One region of the Ureibacillus sp. GCM10028918 genome, then DNA from elsewhere that is predicted to be linked to it. Evidence: riboswitches for the same ligand, from Rfam matches in the RefSeq annotation. Region 1 holds a riboswitch; each other region holds the start of a gene.
What was found. A riboswitch is a leader RNA that binds a small molecule or an ion and turns the genes downstream of it on or off. The one in region 1 is predicted to bind thiamine pyrophosphate.
Positions count from the first base shown of each region.

Region 2: it holds a riboswitch for thiamine pyrophosphate, as region 1 does, so the genes downstream of both, thiM (hydroxyethylthiazole kinase) here and ACFQU5_RS11055 (ABC transporter substrate-binding protein) in region 1, are expected to answer to the same signal.
Region 3: it holds a riboswitch for thiamine pyrophosphate, as region 1 does, so the genes downstream of both, ACFQU5_RS19775 (YkoF family thiamine/hydroxymethylpyrimidine-binding protein) here and ACFQU5_RS11055 (ABC transporter substrate-binding protein) in region 1, are expected to answer to the same signal.

Region 1 covers NZ_JBHTFK010000007.1:358,180-364,290, forward strand. The annotation lists gene ACFQU5_RS11040 (ABC transporter ATP-binding protein) at 1-528, opposite strand, end outside; gene ACFQU5_RS11045 (ABC transporter permease) at 525-1,286, opposite strand; gene ACFQU5_RS11050 (thiamine-binding protein) at 1,286-1,576, opposite strand; gene ACFQU5_RS11055 (ABC transporter substrate-binding protein) at 1,579-2,598, opposite strand; TPP riboswitch at 2,709-2,818, opposite strand; gene ACFQU5_RS11060 (hypothetical protein) at 3,037-3,309, shown strand; gene ACFQU5_RS11065 (GNAT family N-acetyltransferase) at 3,430-3,936, shown strand; gene ACFQU5_RS11070 (hypothetical protein) at 4,136-4,582, shown strand; gene ACFQU5_RS11075 (helix-turn-helix transcriptional regulator) at 4,584-4,820, shown strand; gene ACFQU5_RS11080 (DUF4386 domain-containing protein) at 4,866-5,579, shown strand; gene ACFQU5_RS11085 (ABC transporter) at 5,881-6,111, shown strand, end outside.
Region 2 covers NZ_JBHTFK010000037.1:53,818-59,928, reverse strand. The annotation lists gene thiE (thiamine phosphate synthase) at 1-187, opposite strand, end outside; gene thiD (bifunctional hydroxymethylpyrimidine kinase/phosphomethylpyrimidine kinase) at 177-992, opposite strand; gene thiM (hydroxyethylthiazole kinase) at 989-1,729, opposite strand; TPP riboswitch at 1,853-1,951, opposite strand; TPP riboswitch at 2,007-2,107, opposite strand; gene rpsI (30S ribosomal protein S9) at 2,376-2,768, opposite strand; gene rplM (50S ribosomal protein L13) at 2,791-3,228, opposite strand; gene truA (tRNA pseudouridine(38-40) synthase TruA) at 3,453-4,190, opposite strand; gene ACFQU5_RS17585 (energy-coupling factor transporter transmembrane component T family protein) at 4,216-5,013, opposite strand; gene ACFQU5_RS17580 (energy-coupling factor ABC transporter ATP-binding protein) at 5,010-5,882, opposite strand; gene ACFQU5_RS17575 (energy-coupling factor ABC transporter ATP-binding protein) at 5,858-6,111, opposite strand, start outside.
Region 3 covers NZ_JBHTFK010000041.1:109,260-115,370, forward strand. The annotation lists gene ACFQU5_RS19765 (ABC transporter ATP-binding protein) at 1-1,607, opposite strand, end outside; gene ACFQU5_RS19770 (ECF transporter S component) at 1,604-2,182, opposite strand; gene ACFQU5_RS19775 (YkoF family thiamine/hydroxymethylpyrimidine-binding protein) at 2,175-2,780, opposite strand; TPP riboswitch at 2,881-2,987, opposite strand; gene ACFQU5_RS19780 (hypothetical protein) at 3,284-3,469, shown strand; gene ACFQU5_RS19785 (hypothetical protein) at 3,546-3,770, shown strand; gene ACFQU5_RS19790 (hypothetical protein) at 3,721-4,185, shown strand; gene ACFQU5_RS19795 (glycoside hydrolase family 18 protein) at 4,789-6,096, shown strand.

The DNA of each region.
Region 1 (6,111 bases):
GTCTTCTTCCCAAATGGAAAGAAGCCATTTTTGCATCTTGATTCGCGTAAATTCATCCAAAGCTGAAAAGGGCTCATCTAAACAGAGAAGGCTTTCATTGCTAAGTAACGCACGAATAAATGCGACTCGCTGCTTCATCCCTCCTGATAATTCATTGGGATACGATTCTTCGAATTCTGTTAAACCGGCTTTTTCAAGCAAACGTCTTGCTTGTTCATAATCGGGTTTTCTTTTTAGTTCTGCTGCAAGAACAACGTTTTCTAACACAGTACGCCATGGAAGTAAGGACGGGTTTTGAGGCATGTAGCTAATCAAGCCTTTCTTTCCATTAATCGTTTCTCCGTTTAACTGAATACTTCCGTTGTCTGGTGCAAGAAGGCCGCCGACAAGTTGAAGAAGGGTACTTTTCCCGCTGCCAGAGGGTCCAAGGATTGCAACGAACTCATGTCTATTCACTTTTAGATTCAATTTATCCAGTACTGGAAGCTGTCCAAAAGCTTTATTTAATTCAGTAATTGTTAAACTCATCTCATTCCCTCATTTCGACCTTTAATCAATAGTTTTTCCACAAGCCGGATTAACCCGAACAAACAAACGCTTAATAACATGATAAAGCCAATCGCTACGAATACGCGATCAATGCGAAAAGAAGATTGTGCTAGCGTCATATAGACACCAATGCCTTTTTTGGCACCAAGCCACTCGGAAATGACAGCGCCCATCACACTGTAGGTAGCTGAGATTTTTAAACCGGAAAAAATGGAGGGAAGGGCATGGGGCAGCTCTAGCTTCCAAAAGATTTGTTTATTGGTAGCACCAATCATTTTCATATAATGTTTTAACTCAGGAGCTGTTTGCCTAAACCCATCCATGCTGGCTACAACAATCGGGAAAAAGCAAACTAGGCTAATGATAATGAGCTTGGGCAGCAGCCCGAAACCAAACCATATAATTAATAAAGGCGCTAACACAATCGTTGGGATATTTTGCGATAAGATTAAAAGTGGATAAAGGACTTCATTTACTTTTGGCAATCGGTGAAGAATGATGGAAATCAGAAGTCCGACACTACTGCCTATAATAAGTCCAACAATCGATAAACTAATGGTAGAAATTAGATGACCATAGAAGTCGCCAAAGCCAATTGACGCCTCTTTCAAAACGTCGCTTGGAGCGGGCAATAGCCATTTTGGTGTATCCGTCAGTCGAATGAGTAGCTCCCATAGGATAAATAAAAAGAGAAGGAAGAAAAGAGACCTTCCTCCACGCATCCGCATTTTTTTCATTAATGATATTTCTCCGTGAGGGCTTCCATGGATGTTCCGCTTGGTTGATATAGAATTTTCACCTGCGTAATCACATTAATGCTACCTAGTTCAATCATCTTTTTATTCATTTTTTCGATGATGGATAAAAGTGTGGAAAGTTCGCCCTCCATCGTAGTTTCCAATGGCTGAACCTTGTATTTCACACCGGACTCCTCAATGACAGCAATTGCTGCATCTACCAAAGGGATTACATCTGCAAATTCTTTTGTTTTTGGGATAATTTGTACACTAATCAATGAATTGGCCATTTTTATTCTCCTTCTTTCGGTAAAAATTCATTTGTAAATGCTGCTTCTGGGTCAAAGTCGCCTTCTAATACACCGTTTTCTTTCATCCACTCGGCATAGTTTTGCCAAACCTCTAATTTCTGTTCTCCAAAGCGCGGAGCATCGTCCTGATATTTATCTGCCAGCCATTTTTGGCTTTCCAGCACAAGCTCGGTATCCAGTTCGGGAGCTGCTTTAGAAAGGATAGCCGCTGCTTCCTCTGGTTTTTCAATTGCAAATTGATAGCCTTGAGACGCTGCTGCTACAAAGGCTTTCACTGTTTCTGGCTTTTCTTCAATCATTTTTTCATTTGTTGCAAGAACCGGAGTATAGTAATCTAGTTTTTCACTATAGTCCGTTAAGTAGACCATATTGATGTCTTCGCCACGAAGTTCAGCTTCAATTCCTGTCCATGCGTAATAAATCCACGCAAAGTCTATTCCTTGATTGGTCATTGTGAAAAAGTCGGCATCACCGGCATTTACGATATCAAGCTTATTGATATCAGCATTTTCTGTGTTCATTAAAGTTTCTAACACAGCCTGTTCAATAGGGGAGCCCCAACCTCCATATACTTGTCCCTCGAAATCTTTTGGAGAAGCAATCTTTTTGGCTGCTGGTGAGGCAAACCCTGATGTGTTGTGCTGAATCACCGCTGCAATCGAAACAATCGGTACATCCTGTGTACGTGCTAGAGTAATTGATTCTTGGTAGCTTACACCAAACTCTGCATTACCTGAAGCCACAAGCTGATCGGCACCCGCATCACCTGGTTGTATAATTTCAACGTCCAAGCCTTGCTCTTCGAAATAGCCATTTTCTTTTGCAACATATAACCCTGTGTGATTCGTGTTAGGTGTCCAATCCAACACCACGCTTACTTTCTCTAATTCATTTGTTTCGTTAGTTTGCTCGTTTGATGTTGAGTTTGTTTGTGCTACGTTCGATTGGCAGCCAACAAGCGCGAATACTGCAATCATCACAAAGATGTAAAATCTTTTCATGGGAATCCTCCAATACATTTGAATTAATCCATAAAAAGAAGAAATAAAAAACGTCTGGGATAGAAATAATCCCAGACGTAAATAACATTCATTTCAATATGAAAGAAACTCAGATTGAAGCCAATGTTCCCTACGCTGGTATTAACCAAATCAGGTTCAAAGGGTCAGTATCTAACGGATACAGTCTCAGCTGGCTAAACCAGCACCCCTACATTCTTCTTGATATGAACTTATATTTCCTATTTTAGACAGAACTATGAGAAAAGTTCAATATTATTTTGAAATACATTTTAGATAAATAGAGTCGTGGATATCCATCTTCGTACAAATGATAGAATTTCAAGTGTTCACTTGGTTACAGGAAGATGTGAGTTTTGTTATAATCGGAATTAGAGAATCTACAACCAAAATAGTATTAGAATTAGGGGAGAAAAACATTTGCCAATTGCTATCACTATCTTAGTACTTGCCTTCGGTTTGGCATTTTTTACTAGCCGTAACAAGGCAAGGAAAAAGAAGCTTGTAACTTGGGGAGTGGCGACAATTGTTGCTATTGCCCCTTTAGTAGCTTGGATTGCCGGGATTTTATTTGGAATGGATGAAGAAGACGGGTTTGTAGGATTTACTGTTATGATATATAGCTTTATCTTGCTTGAAGTCATCGGTTTTGCCCTTGTATATCTTGGCATTTTTAAAAGAATGGTAAAATAAGTGTTTCTACAAATGTAGGGGCGCTTTTTATTTTTGCGTATCTTCCCAAAGATTTTATTGTATTTCGGTGTAAATAGAATTAACATGGATTTAAAATTATAATAATTATGAGGTGTTTTTATGGCACTAGAGATTACATTTCGCGATGCGACACTAGAAGATTTACCGAAAATTGTAGAGATTTATAATTCAACGATCGCAGGCAGAATGGTTACGGCAGACACTGAACCGGTTACGGTAGAAGATCGATTAAAATGGTTCCATGAGCATAACCCTTCCAAAAGACCTCTTTGGGTAGTGGAAACAAGTGGTGAAATCTGCGGATGGGTAAGCCTTCAAGACTTTTATGGAAGACCTGCCTATCAAGCAACGGCAGAAGTCAGCATTTACTTGGATGAAAATTTCAGAGGAAATGGTCTTGGAAAGACAGTGTTATCGAAAGTCATTGAAACGGCACCAAGCTGTGATGTGGATACTTTATTAGGATTTATCTTTGGTCACAACGAGCCAAGTCTTCGTTTATTTGAAAAGTTCGGTTTTGAAAAATGGGCTCACTTCCCGGAAGTGGCAACTTTGGACGGAGTAAAAAGAGATCTAGTTATTTTAGGGAAAAAGCTTTCGAATTAAAGAAAGTTTAATAGTTCAACAAAAAAGGCGTTGTCTCAAACTATATATGAGGCAACTCCTTTTTTTGTCGAACAAATAGCAAAAGAAGAGTCTTTTGAAAAATTAATGTAACATGTAGTTAACTTTTTGTGTAGTTCAACATACATTATGTATAACAAACTTTACTTTATGTAAAAAATAATAAACAGGGGGTGAAGATATGACCTATCAAGAAAAGAAGAGCATCGTATCGTTGATCAGTGCCATATTTATTTTTGTAACCTATTGCTTGTATATGTACCCGCGTTATCCTGGAGAAGGTGTGGAGTCGATGGAGAGCTTTCGTTACTGGGGTTCTTTCGTGCTAATTCTAGCTGTGTTTTCAATAGTGGCACATATCATTATCAGTATTATTTTTAATATTGTCTTTAGAATGACAACAAAAGAAAGGGAACCAAAATTTGCAGATGAACTGGATAAGTTAATTGACTTGAAAGCGTTCCGGAATTCATTTTTTGTATTTATCATCGGCTTTATTCTTGCCATGAGTTCACTTATTATCTACCAGCCTTTGCAGGTGATGTTTATTATCCTAATCTTCTCAGGTTTCATATCGGATGTGACCGGATCTGCTACAAGGCTATATCACTATAGGAGAGGAGTGTAAGATGGGAAAAAGTCTTGTTGGCAATCACATACGAAAACTACGATTCAACCATGACGAAATGACTCAACAGCAATTGGCTGACAAGGTGGGTGTAACAAGACAAACAATCGTGTCTCTCGAAAAGGGAAATTACTCTCCATCTTTGGAACTGGCATTTCGTATTGCTAAAGCCTTTAATTTACCGTTGGAAGAAGTATTTTTCTACGAAGAAGACACAAAGCAGAAGAACTTTGATTGATATTGCTATATCGTTTTTGAAATTATTAAACAAAGGGGATAAAAAATGAGTTCAAATAAGAAATCGGCAAAGATTGTAGGAGTTCTGTTTTTACTTGCAGCCATTACGGCAGTTATTGGTCTTAATTTATATGATCCTATCCTTAATGGATCGGATTACCTAAAAAGTGGTGCCGAACATGCAAACCAAGTGATACTAGGTGCAATTATGGAGCTGATTCTTGTAGTTTCAGTAGTTGGAACTGCAACAACAATGTTTCCTATTTTAAGAAAGTATAATGAGACGGTGGCTCTTTGGCATGTATGTTTTAGATTCCTTGAAGCTGTTATTATTACTGTTGGAATAATTAGCGTGCTTTCTCTATTGACGTTAAGTCGGGAATTTGTTGCAGCAGGATCTCAGGATTCGGCGTACTTTCTGGCTTCTGGAACTCTTTTAAAAGCAATACACGACTGGACATTTTTACTGGGTCCTCTTTTCATGCTTGGTATAAACACGATTATGTATAGTTATATCTTTTATAAAACGAAGCTAGTACCTAGATTCATATCGACATTAGGAATGACGGGGGCGATGCTTGTTTTCATTTGTGCCTTCCTGGTAATGTTCGGTGTATTTCCGCAAATTTCATTATGGGGTGGAATATTTGCGCTACCAGTAGCCGCGAATGAAATGATTTTAGCGATATGGCTGATCTTTAAAGGATTTAACGAATCTGCACTTGCTTCCATTTCTGATAAAAATTATGCGATCAGGTAGTGGCATGAATCTAATCCTGGAATAACGAAGTTTGCATTAAAGTAGAGATATAAAAAGGAAGATTTCTAGAAATGAACTGCATTCCATTGTTAGAAACATCTAACATGGAGGTGCAGTTTTTTATGTTTGGGATGGTATCCTTCTGAAGAAAAAAAGGAGTGAATTCTAGTAATTGGTGTAGTCCTAACAGATTTTTTATATCTATATAATAGTCGGAAAATTTGGTATACTGAAAAATATTCCCTTTCTTTGGAAAAATTCAGAGTTTTTACAGAGTATAAATTTAATATGGAGGGTGTCTATGTGGAAGCTTTTAAAGAATGATTTTCTTATAGAAAGAACAAATAAGAAGAATATTATTGCCTGTATTGTCGTTGCACTATTTGTTTTTGGGCTTTTTTCTTATATAAAAATCGAAAACTCACAAAAACTTATAGACGAAAAGGCAAGTGAATATCAATCTGTCGCATCAGCTTTGACGAAGTTTCAAACCGCAGATGCCATGGATTATGGGAATGGAAGCGACTTATAC
Region 2 (6,111 bases), on a different contig from region 1:
TCCTGCAAAGTTTTTGACAGGCCCGAGCAAATGACTCATAGGATTTACCGCTTAAACGCCCTTCTCCTTTTTCACGAAACTGGAAACAAGTAATCCCTGCCTGTAATGCTTTTTCAAGAATTTCTAAGGGTTGCTTGCTATTTGCCGTCCCCATAATAAAATACACATTCAAGTCATTACGCTTCATGGACAGTTACCTCACATTTCCCGCCTGCACGTTTATATGCAAAATGATTTGTCGGGCCATGGCCATTCCCAATCGATAACGGGGTTGAAATAGCCAACTGGATGAATCTCTTTGCCTCGATAATGGCCTCTTCTATTGATAATCCTTTTGCTAAATGCGCCGTAATGGCTGCAGAAAATGTACACCCCGTACCATGTGTATCCTTTGTTTGCACACGTGGGGTTTTCATAATGAAATAGCCGCCTTCCCAATAAACCGTGTCTATAGAAAATTCTCCGTGTAAGTGTCCACCCTTCATCACGACATACTGTACACCGAATGCCAAGATTTTTTTAGCCGCTTGTTCGATATCACTTTCATTGTTAATGGTCATTCCCGTAAGAACCTCTGCTTCAGGGATGTTCGGCGTACAAATTGTTGTTAGTGGAAGAAGCTCTGTTTTTAATGCTGTAACCGCCTCTTCCTTTAATAAACTTTCGCCGCCTTTAGCAATCATGACAGGATCAACAACAAGAGGGATGTTTTGCATTTTCATGAATTCTGCTATCACCTCAATGAGTTCTGCCGAAAAAAGCATACCTGTTTTAATCGCTTGTACATTAAAATCGGACAGTACAGCCTCAATTTGTTGTTTCAAAAATTCAGGGGTTACTTCAAAAATACCATGCACCCCAAGTGTATTTTGTGCGGTAAGAGACGAGATTGCTGTTGTACCAAATACCCCTAGCTCCTGAAAGGTTTTGATATCTGCCTGAATTCCTGCGCCCCCACCAGAATCTGAACCTGCTATTGTTAAGGCAATCATTTAGATCCCTCCGCCATTCTTTGTAATGCATTTATAAAATTAATCTGAAATGCTCCTAATTCTTCTCCGCTTTGTTCACTTGCGTCTTTATATTGTTTTAATGTAGAAGCTAAATCCTGCATCGGATGCTCACTACTTGCCAAAACAGCTGCACAAATCGCGCTCAATAGACAACCTGTGCCAGTTATACGGGTTGCATAGATATTCCCTCCGCGGATTTGTATGATTTCTTGTCCATCTGTCACAAGGTCAGTTTCCCCTGTTACCACGACGATGCATTGATATTTCCTTGCAAGCTCTTTTGCGACAGATATTGTGTCCATGTCACCAGTGCCACTATCGACTCCACGAGACTCCCACGTGACGCCATAGATTGAAGCAAGCTCGCCTTCATTACAACGCAGCACATCAATACTTACTTGTTCAAGTAGTTGCATGACAGCACTTTTACGGTAAGGTGTTGCGCCAACTCCTACAGGATCTAATACGACCGGCACGCCGCACTCATTTGCCTTTCTCCCAGCAACAAGCATTGCCTTTTCGGTACGGGTATTCACCGTGCCAATATTTAATAGCAATGCACCCGCTATTGAAACCATATCAGCTACCTCTTCTACCTCATCTGCCATTACCGGGGAAGCACCGATCGCCAGTAACCCATTGGCTGTAAAATTCGCTACGACATAGTTCGTTATACAGTGTACCAGTGGTTTGGCTTGATTAATTTTCGCTAGCATATCGCTTCACCTCCGGAAATAGCTCTTCATTTCGAAATTCTCTACGAAATAACATGTATTTTTCCTCCCTTTTATTGGAGAGCAAAAAACCCCTACTATGAAAGTAGAGGCCAAAAAAGGTAGACTACACCCTTGATTGCTCCCTACGTCAGTCTTAACTGTCAGGTTCTAAGGGTCAGGTTTTAACCTTCTCAACACGAACGTGTCCCCCCGCAATTAAAGTAATTTTGCAAAAAGAAAAGCTCCCCTTGAAAAAAGGAGAGCATACAAGCACACAGATAATTTGTACGTTGCTCCCTACGCCCGTATTAACGGATCAGGTTCTAAGGGTCAGGTTTTAGCCTTCTCAACACAAATCGTGTCCCCCTGCAAAACATTTAATTATGTTCTATATTACACTATATAAATAAAAAATCTATCTTTTCCTGTAATAAAGTAATCCGGTCCAGAATGTCTCTACCAATTCTTTTGGAGTAAGCACTATATAAGTAACTGCCTTTAAGAGAAGTAAAGCATCTAATAAATTAACTAAAATGCTTTGTAAGTTTATTATTGAAGGCAGAAGTGACCAAAATATGACCAGTACCTCTTTTCACATAAAAAAGACCCCCAAAGCAAATGCTTTGAGAGTCTTGAAACGCCAAAATTAACGTTTTGAGAACTGAGGTGCACGACGAGCACCTTTAAGACCGTATTTTTTACGTTCTTTCATACGTGGGTCACGAGTTAGTAAACCTGCAGATTTTAGTGCTGGACGGAAATCTGGGTCAACTGTTAGTAACGCACGAGCGATACCGTGACGGATTGCTCCAGCTTGACCTGTGAATCCACCACCGTTTACGTTTACAAATACATCATAGCTACCTTTAGTTTGAGTTGCTTCTAATGGTTGGTTGATGATTAAGTGTAAAGTTTCGAATGGTAAGTACTCTTCGATGCTACGGTTGTTGATAACAATTTTACCTTCGCCTGGTACTAAACGTACGCGAGCTACTGAGCTTTTACGGCGACCTGTGCCGATATATTGAACTTGTGCCAAGGGTGTATCCTCCTCTTATTAATTATCCGCGAAGCGTATAGCTTTCTGGTTTTTGTGCTGCATGTGGGTGTTCTGCTCCAGCGTAAACGTTAAGTTTACCGAACATTTTACGTCCTAAAGAGTTTTTAGGAAGCATCCCTTTAACCGCTAATTCGATCATTTGTGTTGGGTACTTTTCTTTCATTTCGCCAGCTGTACGTTGTTTTAAACCACCAGCGAATTGAGTGTGACGGTAATAGATTTTACCTTCTAATTTGTTACCTGTTAAATGAATTTTGTCAGCGTTGATGACAATAACAAAGTCACCTGTGTCAACGTTTGGTGTGAATGTTGGTTTATGTTTACCGCGTAAGATAGCAGCTACTTCAGAAGCTAAACGTCCAAGCGTTTGTCCTTCTGCGTCAACTACTAACCATTTACGATCTACTTCGTGACCTTTAGCCATGAATGTTGTACGCATTTATATATCCTCCTAATCGATTCGATTACCGTTATTTTTCATTAGTATACACTTATAAGTTTCGGGGCTTATTTGTGGTGGTAATGAAAATACCATATGTCATCTTATAATATATTTACACATAAGTCAAGAAAAAAAGCAACACACCTGGTAGTGTTGCTTATTTATTTTATCACACACATCGCAGTGCGTGTACCCCCAGTTTCTGGGCATGTTTCACGCTTCTAATAGAACACTTTTTCCAGGTAAAGACCATGTGCCGGTGCGGTTTTACCAGCTTTTCCGCGTTCCATTGAAGCAACAATTCCTTCTAACTCTTGTACCTCGCGTTTACCTATGCCAACTTCCCACAAGGTACCAGCGATGATACGTACCATGTTATATAAAAAGCCATTGCCCTCTATGACCATATGCAGCTCTTCTCCCTGCCAATAGAAGTTCAATGAATGAACAGTACGTATTTTATCTACTACACTTGTATTGGCCGCACAGAAGCAGGAAAAATCATGTGTACCGACAATGTACTGTGCAGCAGCCTGCATGTTTTCAATATTCGGCTTCATTCCACCCGTTTCCACCGTATAATGTCTACGAAAAGGACTTTGATCCTCCCCGCAATTCCAAATATACCGATACCGTTTACCTGATACGCTGTATCTGGCATGAAAATCAGAAGCTGCTTCCTCCACTGCCAGGACACGAATATCTCGGGGCAATTGGACGTTCAATGCTTTTTTATAACGATCAACCGGTATTGAAAGTGAAGTATCAAAATGAATAACCTGTCCTGTTGCATGGACACGGGCATCGGTACGACCGCTTGCCGTAACTTTGACCTTTTCCCCTTTATGCATTTTGGTTAATACATTCTCGATTTCAAGCTGAACAGTACGTTCCCCAGGCTGTACCTGATAGCCGGCAAAAAGAGTACCATCATAACTAATCGTTGCTTTTAATCTCACCTGAACTTCACCTCGCCTAGTCCTACTAATTACGATAGAACACTAATAATACGGTCATGACAACTAATACAACTAAACTGACTGTATCACGCCAATCCCATTTTAACTGACGATACCGCGTGCGTCCTTCTCCCCCACGATACCCTCGAACCTCCATGGCAGTTGCTAAATCCTCCGCCCGTTTAAAGGCACTGACAAATAGCGGAACCAAGAGTGGGACAACAGCTTTCACACGTTCTTTTAATGGCCCCGCACTTAAATCGGAACCACGTGCCATTTGTGCCTTCATAATTTTATCGGTTTCATCCATTAATGTTGGAATAAAGCGAAGGGCTATCGACATCATTAAAGCCAATTCATGAACAGGCATTTTCACCTTTTTTAAAGGGTTCAGTAGTACTTCAATCCCGTCCGTAATGGAAATAGGTGAAGTGGTTAATGTTAAAATAGATGTCATGAACACAAGCACCAGGAATCGAATTGAGATAAATATCCCTTGTCTTAAACCTTCCTCATAGACTTTAAGGAACCCGAGTTCAAAGAGAATGTCCCCTTCTCTAGTAAATAAAATATGAATCAAGAACGTAAATACTAAAAGAATCATGACCGGCTTTAATCCGTTGATTAAAAAGTACAGACGAATACGGGACATTAAAATAACAAGCAATGTAAATGCTAATAGAAAAGCGTAAGTAACAATATTATTCGCTAAAAAAACAACTAAAATAAACGCAAATACAAAAACAAGCTTAGCGCGGGGATCTAATCGATGTACAAATGAATCACCTGGAATAAACCGACCAAATATCATTTTCTCCATCATCTAGCGTCACGCCCCTCTCTTAAGGCATGTGCAACTTCAGCCGCCAGCTCCTCTTCAGTTAAACAAATTTTGGCTAATGACTTATTCATCAACTTTTCAATCTTTCCTTGGAAACGAACAATATGCGGCAATTCTAAACGGTATTTTTCAAGTGTATCCGCATCTGAAAATATTTCATGTGGTGTTCCGTTTAGTACACATTGTCCTTCATGCATAATCGCGATTTTATCAGCATAACGTGCTGCATCTTCCATGCTATGTGTAACTAGGATCGTTGTTAAGCCACGTTCTTTATGGAGAGAATAAAACATATCCATAATTTCTTTTTGTCCGCGTGGATCAAGCCCTGCTGTCGGCTCATCTAATACAATTACTTCAGGATCCATTGCAAGCACACCAGCAATCGCCACACGACGCATTTGGCCTCCAGATAGATCAAAGGGGGATTTGTTTAGAGTGTCCCCTGGCAAGCCTACTAGGTCGATTAGCTCGCGTGCACGTTTTTCAGCCACTTTTTCTGGCACACCGAAGTTCATCGGTCCGAACATAATATCCTTCAGGACTGTCTCTTCAAATAATTGATGCTCCGGAAACTGAAAAACAATACCTACCTTTTGACGTACTGGTTTAAGTTCCTTCGCTTTTTTCCCAGCAACAATTACTCGCTCTCCAATATGTACTTGTCCTTTTGATGGCTTTAAAAGACCATTAAAGTGCTGAAGGATGGTAGACTTTCCCGATCCCGTATGTCCAATGATCGCCTGATAGGTTCCATGAGGAATTGTTAAATCAACATCAAATAATGCATATTTCTCAAAGGGAGTTCCCATTGAATACGCGTAACTTACTTGTTGAAGTTTGATGTCCATAAATCATTCACCAACTCTTCTTCTGTCATATGTTGTCCTTCTAATAACACACCATTATCTTGGAACAGCTTTGTCATCCGCATAGCAAAAGGCAGCTCTAAACCAAACTCCACCAATTTTTCACCAAGGGCAAAGATCTCGGAAGGTGTTCCTTCTGCATATTTTTTTCCGTCATTCATAAATAACACACGATCCGCAAAAAGTGCTTCTTCTACATCGTGAGTAATTG
Region 3 (6,111 bases), on a different contig from region 1:
GGTAGGTCGATTCCCCACTCACGCAGCACTTCAATAGGTTGTTGCCAAAGTTCATTAGGTGTACAATCTGCCACAACCATTCCTTTATACAACACGATTATTCGGTCTGCGTAAGTTTGAACGAGCTCCATGTCATGGGTAATCATCACAATTCCGCTTCCTGTTTGATACCGCTCATCTAACATAAGCATCATTTCATTGTTTGTCGTCGCATCTTGTCCGAAAGTTGGTTCATCTAAAATAAGCATTTTTTGTTCATCTACAATCATGGTGCCAATACTTAACCTTCTCTTTTGCCCTTGACTGAGTGTATAAGGATGCTCTTTTGAATAGGCGGTTAATCCGAAATGTTTAAGTATTCGACCCACACGCTGCTGTATTTCTATTTCATCTACACCCTTCATTTGAAGACTAAAGGCGATTTCATCGTAAACTGAATTCGTAATAAATTGATGTTCAGGATTTTGAAAGACGTAACCGATTTCCTTTCGAACCTCCTTTTCGCTCCAATTGTGGAACGCTTTACCATGCAGCAAGACAGTCCCATTTGTAGGTCTTTGAAGGCCTGAAAGAATCCTTGACAGAGTGGTTTTCCCACTGCCATTCGCCCCAACAATCGCAACAAATTCCTGTTCCTGAATGGTTATGGATATATTTTTCAGGATAGCTTGGTCGTTGACAGTAAAAGAAACATCATTACATTCTAAGAATACGTCTTGAGTTTCTCGTTCAATTTTTTCGACGTTTCGCTCCCATTGAGTGTTAGACCAAAGATGAGCTTCACGTGCGAACTCTTCTAACGTTAAGGGAATAACACGGGAATCAGGACCTACATACGGCAGAACCTGCTGGGCTATTTTGGGAAGCCAGATTCCCTCTTCTTCAATCTCCTTTTGATGTGAACGAATCGCCTGTCGCAATGATCCATCGTAAAAAACCGAACCCTTCTTATTTAACAATAGGCATCGATCGGCCAATTCGGTCCACTGATCTAGCTGGTGCTCGATAATAATCAACGAAAATCCAATTTCATTTTTCAACTGCTTAATTGTATGAATTAAATCCATTCTTGCGATTGGATCGAGATTGGCAGTAGGTTCATCTAAAATAAGCAGACTCGGCTTCATTGCAAGAATACATGCTATGGCAAGTTTTTGTTTCTGACCTCCCGATAAAGTTGAAATGGTGGATTGTTTAAAATTTTCCATATTCACTAGGTGTAAAGCATAGTCAATTCGCTTTTCTATCTCTTCCCGTGGTACAGATATGTTCTCCAAACCAAATGCAATCTCATCTTCCACAGACAACATACAAAATTGTGTTTCTGGGTCTTGGAAGACAACTCCTACATGACGGCTTAGCTCACCAGGTTTGTAGGAAGTTGTTAGTTTCCCATTAATCAGGATTTCTCCTGATATAGCCCCGTCCAACTCACGAGGGTAAAGTCCATTAAGGCAAAGCGTGAGCGTACTTTTTCCGCATCCACTTGGTCCAAGAACTAGAATGCTCTCACCTTGCTCTAACGAAAAAGAAATATCAGACAAAATATCTCTTTCTGTGAATTCAAACTGTAGCGAGAGATTTTGAACCTCAACAAGGGCTATCATGTAACTTCCCTCTTCCGAATCTCTTTACCGAGTGCGTAGCTTGAAAGCACACCCGTTTTTGCAAGTCCGTCGCTAATAATCTTTCCAAGAAGACCCGCAATTAAAGCGCCACTTATAACGCGTGCAACAAACATGGCGATTACATACCCTGTTTCGAGAGCTGCAAAACCACCCATAAAATATCCGTAGATAAAGCTTGTTACAGCAGATCCAACTCCCGCTAGCATAAGAACCCCTGTGGAATAGTTTCTATATCTTGTTGCTGCAAAGACTGCTTCTGCCCCAATCCCTTGAATCATACCAGCGATGATTAACATAGGACCAACCGCATTCCCAATCAACACCTCAATCATAGCTGCAATCGTTTCAGATAAGAAAGCAGCTCCTGGTTTCCTGATAATATAAGCAGCAATGATTGAAACGATAAACCAAATACCAAAAATTAAATCATAGCCAATTGGACCAAAGAAACCAACGAGCAACTTACCTACAGGCAGGAATGCCAAATAAACAACTGCGAAGACAACGGACAATGCAGAAAGCACCACTATTTCTTTAAAACGCCAATTATTCATGTTTGGTACCTCGGTGCGATGGACTATTTGCCGAGAAGCTCACCGTCATGACAGTGTGGCTTGAGCCAGCATTTACAACTTCCTCGAATACTGTTTGAAGTCCTTTACAAATTTTCGAAGCATCTCCATCTAGGCGTGTAGAATAATGTGCTGGTGTCACAGACGCATATTCCTTTATTGCTTCTATTTGTTGATAGATGACGTCCATATATGAACCATTTCCTAACGGGTATAGAGAGAACTTTGCTGCTATGTGTTGATTTATTTGCTCACACACGAGAGCATTGGCAGGTTGATCATCTTTGGCTAAATATACATCACCTTCTGAATCTCCTGGACAGCCAAGTGAATAGGTAGCTTGAAAAGCAATATGCTTTCCTGACTTCGCAGCATTTAGAAAAATGGCACTTGTGACATCAAAGACATGCACCACCTTCCCACGAACAGTTGTTGTAACATCATCTGTCTTCATCCATACCTTCGTTGTATCTACTTCCTTAAGTGCACTTGTGATGATGTCGATAAAATCATCACTCATTGGGTGCAAGGAAAAACTAGCGCCCGCAATTTTACTTGCTCCACAACTTTGATTTGTCATTTTACTTCCTCCTAATCTATTGATCTCTTGGTTATTGCTCAAAGACAACAAAAAACTGCATCCCAGAGGAATGCAGTTAGAGTTTATAGACATGAATGAAAATGATCTAACCGCACTTCCCCACGCTGGTATTATCCAGATCGGGTGCAAAGAGTCAGAACAAAACAGTTCTTCTCAGCCATTTACATAGCTCCCCTAGTGCTTATCTCGGTATGCAGTTTTCTATTTAGACCATAACAAAGGAATTTATGTTTGTAAAGGTATATTTTGAATTAATCCCCTCCTCAAAATATTATGCATTTTCAAACAATACTTTGGTACAGTTTTCTTTCTTTAACTGGCCTAAGAGTTTCGAGGGGTAGTTTCTTTCTATCTTTGTTTAGTTATCTTAAAATAAAAATACTGTAAATTTTAGCAATTCAGCCTATATTATTTCTATATTTCGCAACTTCTAAATTATCTATTTCAAACGTAGATAAAAAGGTGGATAGGATAGAAATAATATGAAAGCGGAGGAACAATATGAGGAAAATAGCAAAACGCTGCTTGCTGCAATTTTATTATTCATTATGACTACCCGAGAAATAGCTGAAGCGCATCCAGGTGGAACTGACGGTAATGGGGGCCATAAAGTCATTTATCCTGATGCGTTTGAGGAAATGGAAGAAACAGAAGAAACAACAGAGTAAGACACTCGTTTCTTTTATATCATGTTAATTTATTTTTCAATAGAATAGCTTTTTAATTAAAAGGAGAAAGAAAAAAATGAAAACAAGTTTCAAACTAGTAATCTTAGGATTATTAACGACGGCTTTTCTTGCAGCATGTGGGCAAGATACAAAAGATGTAGAAGTGAAGGAAGAAAGTCAACAAAGTGAAGATGTACAAAAAGAAGCTGCGGCTCTCCCTAAAGAAGAAAAAAAAGAGACTGAATCTAAACTTGGTTCTAGAACAAATCCTGTACCTTTCCAAAACTACTACAGTAGATGACGAGTTATATGCCAACCAAGGTAATCGCTACGCAATCAAATTTGATTTAACGGTAACAGAGGTTATTGGCGGTGATGAAGCCTACCAAAAATTATTGTCTATGAACCAATTCAATGAAGCTGCTCCCGAAGGATATGAATGGGTATTAGCATATACAAAAGTGAAATTTGTTGAGTCTGAAACAGCAGATTTATCCTTTTTTATCGACGGAACTATGAATTTTGAAATGGTAAGTGAGTCCGGAGATATTTATAGTGGTGATGTTTATGCGACAGCTGAACCAGATTTCAGCTTTGAAATGTACGTAGGTAACGAAAAAGAAGGTTACATTGCTAATTTAGTGAAAACAGGAGAAAAAGCACAACTTCGCTATGAAGAAATGTTGGGCGGACATGTTTTCTTTAATTTACAGTAATTTGAATTTCAAAAATAAAGAGCAACAAACAACACAATAGAGGTAAAACGCTTGGGTATTTTTGAACTTCCCCAAGCGTTTTTGTGTTCTAATTTATTGTTATCTTGCTGTTATTTTAGTTGTTAATTGATGTATTATCACTTTCTCGGAATTATTAATAAAAAAGCCTCCCTTTTAAACTAATTGGCAATAAAAAAGGGAGACATCACCAAAGTGACATTCTTTTTTTGCTTAATTGAGTTTAGATAACAAAAGAAAAACGCCAAAACCTCCGATATTAAGGTTCTTGGCATTTTATAAAACTATATATTTTCGTATATGGAGACGGCGGGAGTCGAACCGCCTTCTCTTATAAACATTAAAATAACAGCATTTATAAGAATTCAAGGCACTTTTTTATATTTGCTAAATGCCAAATTAAATGCCAAAGCAATTAAATTAGCGTTGTTGGGGGCAACTTTTTATCCTTTTTATATAATTATTAATAATTAATTTCCTAACATAGAGGAATATACTATGCAGAAAATTTTATTTCTTATAAATTCAAATCATCCAGTTAATGGTATAATACCATTTGAATTACCTTAAGGAAGGATGAGATATTTGAATTCTTATTTGAATCAGAGTAACAGTCTTAAACTTGTACAACAGTTCGGCCCTTCATTAGAAAAACGCATTAGGGACTTTTTAGGTTGGAATACAGGGAGACTAGCATATTACCAAGACTCTGAAAATACATATGACGTTCAAGTTGACGGTTATTTTGGAACTTCTAGCGATCCTACAGCATTTGTTTCGGTTACATATTGTTCACCAGATAAACCGGGTCATAGTAATGAAAACAAATTGCAACTAAAATTAGGTGAACTGATGCTTCTTAAAAGTAGATATCCTAGTATAAAAGGAATACTAGTTATCGGTGGAACACGGCAGGCATGGTTAGCATACGTACTAGAAGCCTTTGAATATTTTTTTGATGAAGTTATATATACTTGGGAACCTACATTTGAAGCTCGTATGTTAAATCTAAAAAATGGTGTTATAAGCATCCAAGGTCAACATAGTCAAGTATGGGAACAATTAAGTAAAGAATGGGCATCGATTACTCTTTCATATGATGAACCTATTGATTCATATTTACGAGAAAATGCTTGGAACTATATGAAGGATAACGGAGCAGAGGGTCTATTACCTGAAAATATTAAAAGTCCTATTATTCGTGAATGTATGTCTGTAGCCTATCAAACCTCTTTACGTTCAAGAAATAGAAATGGAAAAGAATGGACAAACTATTTAAACCAAGACTGGGATAAATTATGGGAATCTCGCTCTTATTTTAATCCAGGAGAAGCAGTGATTGAATTAATACTTAAAAACAGTGGATATGCATATCAAGGTGGTATTGCGAAAGATGTTACAGTACCCTCTTTAATTCACCATTTAGGCGGGGAAAATGTAGATAAAACGAAAGTCTCGGAGGACTTTATATTATTCTCTCAAAAACTTAATAGACCCATTTTTATTCAGTCTAAATCCACTGGCGGTGGACGTGATAGACATGGAAAAAACATTCAAAATCGAACTAAGGAACAAATTGCACGTAGCCTATTCTATCGTGGATATATTAAGGACAATTCTATATTCCTACGTGAAAAAGATTTTGTCTGGATCGGAGTATTAGATGGAGACTGGGGTGTTACGAAAAAAACTGCCCATAAATACATTCACATGTTACAATGGGCCGGATATGATAAATTAATTGCAGCTGACAGCCTTTCAACTGAAGCTTTAGATGTAGAATATACCAATCAATTAAGCAACTATTTAGATACCCTAGACTGTGTTAAAGACCCCTTAGTATTTAATGAACTTTGGAGTGCATGGTTACAAGAACGTATTTTCAGAAAATAATTGATTTGTTTATAT